3 regions of the Paenibacillus sp. TC-CSREp1 genome follow, and region 1 is predicted to be linked to each of the others. Evidence: riboswitches for the same ligand, from Rfam matches in the RefSeq annotation. Region 1 holds a riboswitch; each other region holds the start of a gene.

Region 1 (3,822 bases):
ATTATCGAACGTTCCGGTGCGGAGCTGGTTGGCTTCGGTGTAGTTGTGGAGAAGTGCTTCCAGGCTGGAGCGCGTACGATTCGGGAGCAGGGTATTCCGGTGGAAGCCCTTGTACGCATTCGTTCACTAAATAACGGCACCGTGCAATTTGACGATAACGAAATGTGACATTTTGAAGGAAATAGGGCCTAATTTTCGAACTTTGCCTTTGCATGGCTGCGGATTTCCTTTATAATGAGGGTATGTTAGGGAGAGGAGGCAACACCATGGGGAACCAACCGGCAACAGAACAATTTTTTATTGATAAGCTGGCGGAATCGAAAGTTCATTTTGAACGTGCCCTGGATTGTAAACATACGGAATTCGATGACCTTTATCCCTATATGATTGAACATCCTCAATTTTTCTGGTACAAACGCTATGTTGCCTGGTCAGAACTGCTGACGATTGTAGGCTTGTGTGAAGAGTTGTCCTTCTCTTGGAAAGAACAATTTACACCGCACCAAGTAGAGTACCTTGAAGAACGTGTGATGTCCGCCAAAGTGCTTGATTTTTGGTTCGAGAAGAACGACAGCAAAGAGCACGCGCAGCGGTAACTCTCAGTCGGGACATTTTCTTCGAATGACATGACAGTCCAATACAGTCACGTGAGACCTAAATGAATTTTCATTTAGGTCTCTTTTTGTAAACGAATTTGAATATAGGAGTTTAAAACATGATCAGTGATTCAGAGTTGGATGCCCTGCGATTGTCAGGTGAAAAGGTAAGAGTTGTACGGGACGAGCTGGAGTCTAACGATGTGACTGGCATTGTGGTGGCCTGGGATGATGAACAGGTGCTGATTCGCCGTCAGAATCGTCGTGTGGTGAAGCTGGACCGCCGTTATCGGTATCAGCTGTTCAGTGAGCCTCGTCAAAGTGTTCTGGAGGAATAAAGAAGTTGATTAAGTAAACGATATGCTTGGAATTACCATCATGACCTGGCATAATTGCTGCACGGCCGAGAGAAGATAGGTACAGTGGAAAAATTCGCTGTATTGACAGCCGAAAGGGTGTGCTGCAAGCCATGACATTGATGAATGATAAAGTTCATGCGTACAAGGATCAGATTGGCGCATTAAGTGATGTACTGCCGGATGTGGTGAGATCGTATCACGAGTTTACAGGGGAGTGCTTTCAGCCAGGTGTGCTTGATGCCAAAACAAAGCAGCTGATTGCGCTGGGCATCGGCCTGTTTGCCAACAATGAAGTATGCACGTTCTATCATGTACAGGAGGCCCGCTCCAAGGGAGCGACCGATCAGGAGATTATGGAGACGGTAGCTGTCGCTGGGGCTGTTGGAGGCGGACATGCCTTGTCGCAAGGGGCTATGCGTGTGCAGAAGGCGCTGCATTAGTCCATTATAGACATGTACATGTTCCGAAAATAGAAAGGAGGCTCTGGCATATACCAGGGCCTCTCTTTTGTATGAGATGGATTTTAGATTTTTCCAATCATTTTGTTATACATAAATTGACCTGTAACCCGTCTGGCTGTCACATAACGATCGTTAAAGTAAGGGTTGGAGAGCTTGGTGACGCTGACCCCTTTGCTGCTGGACGCGTGCGCGAATTGACCTCCACCGATGTATACACCTGTATGTGAAATGCCTTTGCCTGTTGTGTTGAAAAATACCAGGTCGCCTGTACGAATATTGGTTTTGGCTACCGGTGTGCCTGCTTTGGCCTGCTGCTGTGAAGTGCGTGGCAGTTCAATGCTGTATTTGTTAAAAAGATATCTCAAGAACCCGGAACAATCGAAGCCAGCCATGGTTGTGCCGCCCCATTTGTAAGGGATGCCTGTCATATTGTTAACAACGGAATTGATTGAGCTTGCCTCTGTGCTTGTTGCCCCGGATGTGAATAGTACAGCAGCTCCAAAAATGGAAATAATCAGTTTTTTCAAAATCAATGTTCTCCCTTCGATGCCTACGGAGTTAGCTAAGGGTTCGGTAGAAGGTTCCCTATATTTCCTATGTATAAGAATAATTCACCCAAAATGGTTCCCCCGTTTTCAATCCTGAAACTCGGCAAATGAATAATTAAGTTTTTGTAACTATTTGAAACTATATTGCATAAATGCGTAAATGTCAAACCCATTTGTAAAGCTTCTTTTCGATTCAATGTTAGCGGAATTATTGATTTTCGTCATAATTTTGTTGAAATTTCGACAGTAAAGATTACAAAAAAGTCATTAATGTTTAAACAGGTTCCGAGTTGGTTATTAAACCGATTTGTCAAGTGTTAAAAGTTGGATGGGTGAATATTAGTATAAAGTGAAATTTGAGCTTTGTTGCATATATTGACAAAATTTATTTTATTGCATATCATAAATTTATTCATACAAATTATGTATTTAATTAGATTTTATTGGTTTGTTCTTGGGGTGCATCAAAGCATACCATGAAATATAAGCCAGTAGGTAGACATGTGAGAGAGCGATCATATTTGTGAATTGGGGAGCGTGTTGTCTTTTGAAAGCAAAAAAATGGGTCACGTTTGTGCTCGCGTGTTCGATGGTTTTTTCTGGAGTGGGAATGGCAATTTTGCCTACAGCAACCGTATCTGCTGCGGATGCCTCAGGTACAACGGCAAGTATGTCTGATATTTTGAAAAACCAACGTCCCGATGGGGGGTGGAGAAAGGATTACAGCCAGACATCAGGTGAGTGGGCCAAATCAACAATTGATAACAAAGCTACATACTCAGAGATTAGAAGACTTGCAAATGAATTCAAAAAAACAAATGATCCGCGATACTCGGCTGCAGCAATCAAGGGCATTAACTTTTTGCTGAACATGCAGTATTCGAATGGCGGGTGGCCGCAGGTTTACCAGAGCTCCGGTTATCATAAACATATTACGTATAATGACGACGCTATGATTAATGTAATGTACATGCTCGATGAGGTCGCGGGGCGCAAAGGAGACTTCTCCTTTATCGACAGTTCACTTGCAAATCGCAGTAAAAATGCGGTGTCCAAAGGTGTGGATGCCATCCTGAATACACAGGTAGTATCCGGTGGCAAGCTTACGGCATGGGGCCAGCAGCATGATTCGAGCTCACTTAAACCAGCGGGAGCCAGAATTTATGAAGTACCTTCATTAACGGCAGCGGAAAGTGTAAACATTGTGAAATTTCTGAAGACCAGACCGGCCAATTCCAGAATTACGGCATCTATCAAAGGTGCAGAAGCCTGGTTTAATAAAGTGAAAATTACAGGTTATCGCTATGAAAGAGCAAATGGGGACAGCCGGATTATTGCGGATTCAAGTGCAGCACCAATCTGGGCGCGTTTTTATGAGCTTGGCACAGACAAACCGATCTTTGTAGGCCGGGACGGGATTGTGAAATACAAGCTTAGTGATATTGAAAAAGAAAGAAGAGGCGGGTATGCATGGTATGGCAGCTGGCCGTCCAAGCTATAATCATGCGGCCGTGAGCTAATCCAGCCCCTGATAAATCTAGCCAGATAATATAAGTGCGAACCGGATATGAACCTGGTTCGCACTTTTGGTTTTATTTTAGTGTTGACAAGAGAAAAGGTGCATGATATATTATTTCTTGTCGCTGATATTAGTTGGTGAGACACAAAATATGCGGTCGTGGCGGAATTGGCAGACGCGCACGGTTCAGGTCCGTGTGGGCTAACCCCCCGTGGAGGTTCGAGTCCTCTCGACCGCATTACGAAAAGGCTCTTTCAGGATCATCCTGAAAGAGCCTTTTATTTTTTGGATCAAGGAATCTTGATTATTCTATGTTCCTGGCTTCCATTTGGGCGTCGT
Region 2 (3,822 bases), on a different contig from region 1:
CGAGAATCGGGAGCAGACGCTGGTCAATCTCTACCGCGGTAACCGGACCTGCCACGCGAGCCAGACGCTCTGTGAGCGCACCGATGCCCGGTCCGATCTCCAGCGCACCTTTGGATTCGTCAAGATCGGCTGCGCCGACGATTTTGTTCAATATATTTTGATCAATCAGAAAGTTCTGACCCAGACTTTTTTTGAAGGAGAATCCATGCTTTTGAATAATCTCCTTGGTGCGTTTCGGTGTAGCTATCTCAATGGTTTGATCCATGTCCTTCATAAGTTCACAATCCTTCACGTTCAATTTGCGCCAGTGCAGCGGAGAATTCTTCTCTGGTAATCTGAAATACACTCAATCGTTTGTGGAACTGCTTGCCGTTACAGTATCCAATCCCGAGCAGGTTGCCCATCTCCATCCGGCGTGCAGCAGCCCGTGGGTGTACAATCAGACCTGCTTCGATCAGATCCTCCCAGTCAATAAGAGGAGGTGCACCCTCATATGAGGTATGTACACGTGCCAGTGCATGACGAATGGCTTCTGGAGAAGCATTCTCTACCCCGATATCGCCTTTGCGCGTTGCATCTGCCTCTGGAATAAATGCATGCTTGCAGCCAGGAATTTTATTCGCAATAATTTTGCGGATTCGCTCTCCGGCATGATCGGGATCGGTCAGGATAATCACACCTCGTCTCTCCTGAGCAAGTGCGATTCGCTTCAGCACACGCTGATTAATTGCAGAACCTCCTGTTTCAATGGTGTCCGCCTCAACCGCCCGCCGAATGGCTACCGTATCGTCCCGGCCCTCCACCACAATCACTTCTTTTATCATGTTCCTTTTCTTCCTTTCTAACGCAAAAAGAAGAGGAATATCCTCTTCTCTGCCAAACGGCGGAGGAGACTGAATTCAGACCCCTCCGCCGCATATTCCGCATGAATCATTCATGCAACTATTTTATAGCATTCCCATATCAAAGTAAAACGATTTTAGTTCGCTTCCGGCTTCACCGGTCCAATCACGTAGACCGTTTTGCCTTTTTTACGTCCGAAATTCAGGGCATGCTTCACACTGTCGTAGTAAACGTCAATTTTATTGCCTTTAATCGCACCGCCTGTATCTTCCGCACGACGGAAGCCAAGGCCCTCGATGTATACCCACCAGCCAATAGGAATGACTTTAGGATCAACCGCGATGGTGCGCCCTTCTGTTACACGAGTACCAGAAGCCGTTTTCGTACCAATACCTGGCTCTTCGGCAGAGTAGGCAGTCATGGATACATTTTTTAACACCTTGGAATATTTAAAAGAAGTCCCGGCGACCGTAATCACCTTGCTGCCCGAGGCAGATGTTTTCGTCGAGTTCGCTGTTGTTGCTTTTTTGCTTGAGGTTTTGGCCGATACCAGTTGAACCTCAGGTGCTTTCACTACTGGTTTGGCTTTTGTACCTACCGCGATGACCTTATCTACACGATTAGTCGCGATCGTTTTGCCTACCATTTTTTTGGAGACGAGTTCCCCATCTTGAAATACCTTTTCGATATGCTGCACCAGTGTGCCTTCTTTACCGTTTACAACAACACGGTTATCCCCTTTGAACAAACTAGGATCTGCCGTTTTTACAACCTTGTACGCAATCGGGTGCTTCACATCCACAGTATGCTTTGTTACACGCACTACCCGAATCTTCATATCCGCTTTAATTGCGGTTCCAAGCGCTGGGTACACTTTATCATGATTTGCAACTTCAATACCTGATTGCTGAATTACATCTTGTACCGATGAATCGGTTGTATACAGAGTCTTGGTGTCTCCGTCTGCCGTAATTTTTACTGGAACGGCCCGCTCGATAACGATTCGGTCTCCATCTGCAATGGCCCCGTTCATGGGCATGGATACCTTGTCGTGAGGGCTGACTGTGATTGACTGCTCCTCCAACATTTCGTGAAGCATTCCTGTACGAGTCTCTACCACTTGAGCTTTGCCGTCAATAACCAGCGAAATTTGCTTCCCGGCCTGACCGTAAACGACTAACAAGATCATGATTGCAAGCGCAATTGAGAATATCGCGATCAGTGCCATTTGACGCAAGTTCTCATGCTTCCACCGCAACGCGAAAGACTTACTGGATGATCGTGACTCATGGGTCTCTTCTGGTTGGAATGTGCCCACTTCTCCGTCCTCCTTCATAGCCTCGCCGTCTAAAGTAATGCATGATGTATGTGACGCGACTATACCAAATTTTCCTACAGAACACAGATCAGAGGTAATGACCGGTTCTGCACCATGAACCCCTCTTCGCAACATGATGCCATCTTCGGAAAGCTTGCCGTAAGATGACGTTATTTCTTTTATTCAAAACAAAAAAAGCCAAAGAAAGAGTGTTAAGAGACTCTTTCGTGGCTTCCGAATGATTTGAATATCGGAAATTCATGCACGAGGTTGCCTCTCTTTTTCCGCTTGCGAGGTTAGCTGTCGGGTTCGGGCGAAAGAGAGCCGCCCTATCTTAGGTCACCCGCTCATGGCGGACGCCCTTGAATTCACCCCGAGACCCAAAGAAGAAATCAAATACGGCTTCGCAGATTCATTCGCTGCTTTTGGGTCAGCGAACGATGCGCATCGGCTGCAATCACCGATGTTTAAGCCCTATTGGTTCCCCCGCTCTCCGATAACGGAGACTCAGCGAGATTGATTCATGAAAGTATTGTTGTCTTATCGGAAAGTGTCCCTTTGTTCATCCCCCGAACATCTGTCCAATTTTCCGCACAACAATTCACTGAAAAGATGATATCCTGTTTTGATGCATGTTGTAAAGCATGGATCAAGTACGTTTTTCTAAATATTTGGTTAAAATATTGTAATATTCTTCAATTATTCGAATCAAAGAGCAGATTACCTCTCTATAACTCCCTTTTTCACCTGATTTACTCGATTTCTTATTGAATCCCAAATCGTTCCATGGCATTTTTGGTTGTTATTGCAGCAATTTCCTCGACCGAAATGCCTTTAATTTCCGCAGCTGCCTCGGCAACCAGACGTACATGCGCTGTTTCGTTTCGTTTTCCACGATAAGGATGGGGTGTAAGATATGGGGAGTCGGTTTCCAGGAAAAATCGATCCATCGGAACCTTCGCAAGCACCTCTTTGGGCTGCTTCGCATTTTTGAAAGTGACCGGTCCGCCGAAGGATAAGTGGAACCCTAAATCCAGACACATTTTTGCTGTTTCCCAGCTGCCTGAAAACGAATGCATGACTCCGCCAACTTCACCAGCCTTTTCTTCACGCAAAATACGAACAATATCCTCATGAGCATCGCGATTATGAATAACAATAGGCATATTCAACTCACGTGCTAATGCAATTTGTTGTCGTAATACGCGGTGCTGTACGTCCTTTGGTGAAGTGTCCCAATGATAATCCAAACCGATCTCGCCAATGGCTACCACCTTTTCATGTTTGCACAATGATGCAATCCATTCCAGATCACCCTCCTGCATCGTAATTGCATCCACCGGATGCCATCCCACCGCCGCATAGATAAAATCGTACGTTTCCGCCAGCTTCATCGTTGTCGGGATCGTCTCCCGATTGAAGCCAACATTGATCATACGTGTGACGCCTGCATCTACAGCCCGCTGGATCATGTCCTCCCGGTCTTCGTCGAATTGTGGCGCATCGAGGTGTGTATGTGTGTCGAATAACATGCTGTTTATTTCTCCCTTCCTGTCGATATAAAAATCCAGATTATTTCTGTATCAGACTCTCAAAATTATTTTTTTCTTAACCAATTGATTGGGACGATTTATTATTTCTTTATTTTCATTTTTAACACT
Region 3 (3,822 bases), on a different contig from region 1:
ACTGCACGGATTCGTACCCAGCAGTGAGCTTTTGCAGAACCCGGCTATGCTCTACATTGCCATCGGCATCATTGGTGCGACGGTCATGCCGCATAACCTGTATCTGCATTCTTCCATCGTACAGACACGTCAGATCGAGCAGACAGCTCAGGGGAAAAGAGAAGCGATTCGATACACCACGATGGATTCAACCATCGCACTGACGCTGGCCCTGTTCATTAATGCAGCCATCCTGATTGTATCGGCGGCAGTATTCCACAGCGCAGGCATGACCCAGGTTGCCGAGATTTCAGATGCATATCATCTGCTGACTCCGCTGCTCGGCACCACCATTGCCAGCATCCTGTTTGGCGTCGCTTTGCTCGCATCAGGTCAGAACTCTACCCTCACAGGTACGCTTGCTGGACAGATCGTCATGGAGGGGTTTCTGAATATTCGTATTCCGGCCTGGCTGCGTCGTCTCGTCACACGGCTGATCGCAATCATTCCGGCCGTCATTGTAACCGCCATTGCGGGCGAACGCGGAACAGAGGAACTGCTGATTCTGAGCCAGGTTATACTGTCCCTGCAGCTGCCTTTTGCCGTTATCCCGCTGGTGATGTTCACGAGTGACAAAAAAAGCATGGGCCCGTTTGTTAATAAACTCTGGCTCAAGGTCGTTTCCTGGATTATCGCTGCGATCATCGTAGTGCTGAACGTGTACCTGATTATCCAGACTATTATGCTGTTCTAACTTATATATAAGCTGAACTAAGGACGTTTACAGTTGCACTCCGATGACAGAATAATCTCAACTTTCAAAAATCCCGTAATATAAAAAAAGGCTGACTCGCCGTCTGGTACGATTACCAACGCGAATCAGCCTTTTTAAGTCTTTCATTTGTTATACAGCCCAGCTGCATATAACCTCTAACTCGACCTGATGTAACCTAATGCTCATATGAACTAAGATGCATCGTTATCAGGTATGAGCAGCGGCAACAGTTCATCCAATGATTTAACCGTCCAGTCTGCACGCTCATGCTCTGACTGCACTGGCTGAAACCTTCCATATCCCTGGAGAATACGAATGGTATGCAGGCCCAGACTACGAGCGGGAACGATATCATTGTCAATCCGATCTCCAATCATCACCGCTTCCTCCGGGGCACAACCAGCCTGTTTCAGGGCAACCGCATACAATTCCGGGTCGGGCTTGGACACTCCTTCTTCTGCCGAGCAGGCCAGTACATGAACATATTTTCGAAGTCCATAACTCTCCAGCCGCATTTCAGTCCCCGGGCTCTGATTCGCAATAATGCCTATGTGATAGTGCTGCGACAGCTGCTTGAGCACCTTGGCTGCAGAAGGAAATGGCCGCTCCAGCTCTTTGTGGAATTTCAGCTTCTCCTGAATCAGTTTGCGGTGACCTTCATCCTGAATGTATGTCCGTATGGCTACCTTCATAGGCCATTGTTCGTAGTTCTGGTAACATTGTGCAAACAGCTCCCGTACATCCTCAATTTTCACAGGATAGTCGTAAGCATTCGCCTCACGCACAAACTGCCCGATAATATCGTCAACAGGCTCCCATTCATCCACCAGCGTATCCCCTACATCAAAAAACAACCACTTCAACCCGGCAATATCCGGCAAGCCAATTCCTCCTTGTACGCCACTCAATGACGATCCCGGGCGCGCATGCTGTATCCATAAAAAAGAAGACTCACGACAAGCATGAGTCTCCTCGGATTCCGTTAGTCCATACCTGTAATTATAACAGGCACCTTACACAGGATCAATCATAAGCTGCTTGCTTCAGCTTCGAGTTTATTGCAACTATTAAGCAAGAATCCAACTTCTCCATTTAACGAATACACAATTTTGTCCGCACCCATGCCCCGATAAATGCCTTTTGGATGACTTTGCTCCGTTATCACGCATAGAGACTTGGATGTCCAGGAGCGAACAATCTGCAGGTAACGGCAAGTCAGGTTCAGACTGTTTTCAAAAATAAATACGTTGCCTACGCTCGTCTGCGGCAAAAACCATTTTTGAGCTGCTGCTGTATTCATACGAATCACATGCTCTACTCCGATCCGGCGGAGCTTGCGCTCCTCACCCGCACTGTTTGTCAGAACGGCAAAAGGCATTTTTTTGTACATTAGCAGCTTCACAAATTTACGTCCAGCTTCATTTGGTGCGGTTACTAAAATCATCTCTGTATCCATCATTCGTTCCTCCCTTGGCGTGAAAAGACAACAAAAAAGAAGCGTGGGGACCAAGGCCTCCGAAACGCTTCTTAAATAATCCATGGCGAAAACGCCATGAACCAGCGTGCGGTTTGTTGCCTCTCCCTTTAACGCTTACGAGGTTAGCTGACGGATTCGGGCGCGAGAGTCGCCCTATTTCCGGCTGTCACCGGAAAATTCACCCCATGGATGTCTGCTGCTGTAATACAGCCCATCCTGTTGGTTCCCCCGTTTTCCACCCACGATGAATGGAAACTCAGCGATTGAAACATCGTTCGTAAATCTTGCATGTAAGACCGATCGATATCATCGTCTGTTTCGTTTTTCAGGTACAATATAATTAAAATTCAAATTACGCTTTGAATCATACACCCGTGCCATGATCATGTAAAGTCCGGGCAGATCACCGAATCGTCAGAATTCCGGCAATAAACTTCAATAATAACGCTTACAATGAGCTTATACGCTATCCAACTCTTCCAAGCTGTCTAATTCTCGCCCGCACAAAAAATTGATCAAGCGAATTGCATTCCTTCTATGAATAAGGTGAGCCGATAAGGATAATAGTGTCCTCCGTAAATTGATTTTGCATTATTTAATTGTATAAAATATAATAAACTTATCAACATAATATGATGGAGGCGATCCCCATGTCAGTCTATGATTACAAAGTAAACACCCTTCGCGGACAAGAGATTGAAATGTCCCAATATCGCGGCAAAGTGTTGTTAATTGTAAATACCGCAAGCCAGTGCGGCCTAACTCCTCAATTCAAGGGCCTGCAGGAGCTGCAGGATCAATTTCAGGATGCTCCTTTCGAGGTCCTTGGATTTCCCAGCAACCAGTTTGCCCAGGAGAAGGGTTCCTCTGATGACATCGCTGAGTTCTGTCAGATGAACTATGGCGTAAGCTTCCCTATGTTTGAGAAGATTGACGTTAACGGTGCCAGTGCTCACCCGCTATTCCAGCATATTACTAAGGAAGCACCAGGTCTGCTCGGCTCCAAGGCCATCAAATGGAACTTCACCAAATTCCTTGTCGATCAGGAAGGGAACGTTGTGAAGCGTTATGCTCCCCAGACTACACCTGATAAAATTGTAGAGGATATTCAGAAATTATTGAAATAAATAACACCCGTTTCTACACTTTGAAAAAAGCTGCCCCAAACCACAGAGCCTCGGTTCTGCTCGGTTTACAGGGTGGCTTTTTTACGCAGCTAATGAAACTTATCTCCGCCCGTTGTCGCCTTTCAGCTGTTATTTATGCAGGATCAAAAGACAAAAAAAGAAGCCTCCCGTACAGGGAAGCTTCCTTCAATAACACTTCATATGATGCGGTCGAGAGGACTCGAACCTCCACGGGCGTACGCCCACTACCCCCTCAAGATAGCGTGTCTGCCATTCCACCACGACCGCATGTCGTAAATTATCGGCAACAGAATTGATTATACCGGAATGTTATCTAAATGTAAAGCATTTATTTAAACACGCCAAAAATCAGTCATATTTCCCCAAATGTGCGCATATCCTGAATCTGATTCCGAAAAAATGCCAAGGCCGCAGTGGAACCAGAATGAATTTCTTGCAGCATC

What was found. Region 1 has a riboswitch for cyclic di-AMP ahead of ACQSGY_RS15590 (C40 family peptidase). Riboswitches for the same ligand answer to the same signal wherever they lie in the genome.
Region 2: another riboswitch for cyclic di-AMP. It lies ahead of ACQSGY_RS27320 (ubiquitin-like domain-containing protein); the one in region 1 lies ahead of ACQSGY_RS15590 (C40 family peptidase).
Region 3: another riboswitch for cyclic di-AMP. It lies ahead of ACQSGY_RS25710 (hypothetical protein); the one in region 1 lies ahead of ACQSGY_RS15590 (C40 family peptidase).

The regions. Positions count from the first base shown of each region.
Region 1 is NZ_JBNOKM010000009.1:163,919-167,740, forward strand. Features, by position in the region: gene ACQSGY_RS15570 (xanthine phosphoribosyltransferase) at 1-168, shown strand, start outside; gene ACQSGY_RS15575 (hypothetical protein) at 267-596, shown strand; gene ACQSGY_RS15580 (hypothetical protein) at 716-934, shown strand; gene ACQSGY_RS15585 (carboxymuconolactone decarboxylase family protein) at 1,066-1,395, shown strand; gene ACQSGY_RS15590 (C40 family peptidase) at 1,479-1,943, opposite strand; cyclic di-AMP (ydaO/yuaA leader) riboswitch at 1,949-2,080, opposite strand; gene pelA (pectate lyase) at 2,575-3,465, shown strand; tRNA gene ACQSGY_RS15600 (tRNA-Leu) at 3,637-3,721, shown strand.
Region 2 is NZ_JBNOKM010000026.1:12,791-16,612, reverse strand. Features, by position in the region: gene rsmA (16S rRNA (adenine(1518)-N(6)/adenine(1519)-N(6))-dimethyltransferase RsmA) at 1-274, opposite strand, end outside; gene rnmV (ribonuclease M5) at 279-824, opposite strand; gene ACQSGY_RS27320 (ubiquitin-like domain-containing protein) at 980-2,161, opposite strand; cyclic di-AMP (ydaO/yuaA leader) riboswitch at 2,431-2,684, opposite strand; gene ACQSGY_RS27315 (TatD family hydrolase) at 2,926-3,693, opposite strand.
Region 3 is NZ_JBNOKM010000021.1:15,664-19,485, reverse strand. Features, by position in the region: gene ACQSGY_RS25720 (Nramp family divalent metal transporter) at 1-733, shown strand, start outside; gene ACQSGY_RS25715 (HAD family hydrolase) at 946-1,662, opposite strand; gene ACQSGY_RS25710 (hypothetical protein) at 1,782-2,213, opposite strand; cyclic di-AMP (ydaO/yuaA leader) riboswitch at 2,328-2,503, opposite strand; gene ACQSGY_RS25705 (glutathione peroxidase) at 2,882-3,358, shown strand; tRNA gene ACQSGY_RS25700 (tRNA-Leu) at 3,564-3,646, opposite strand.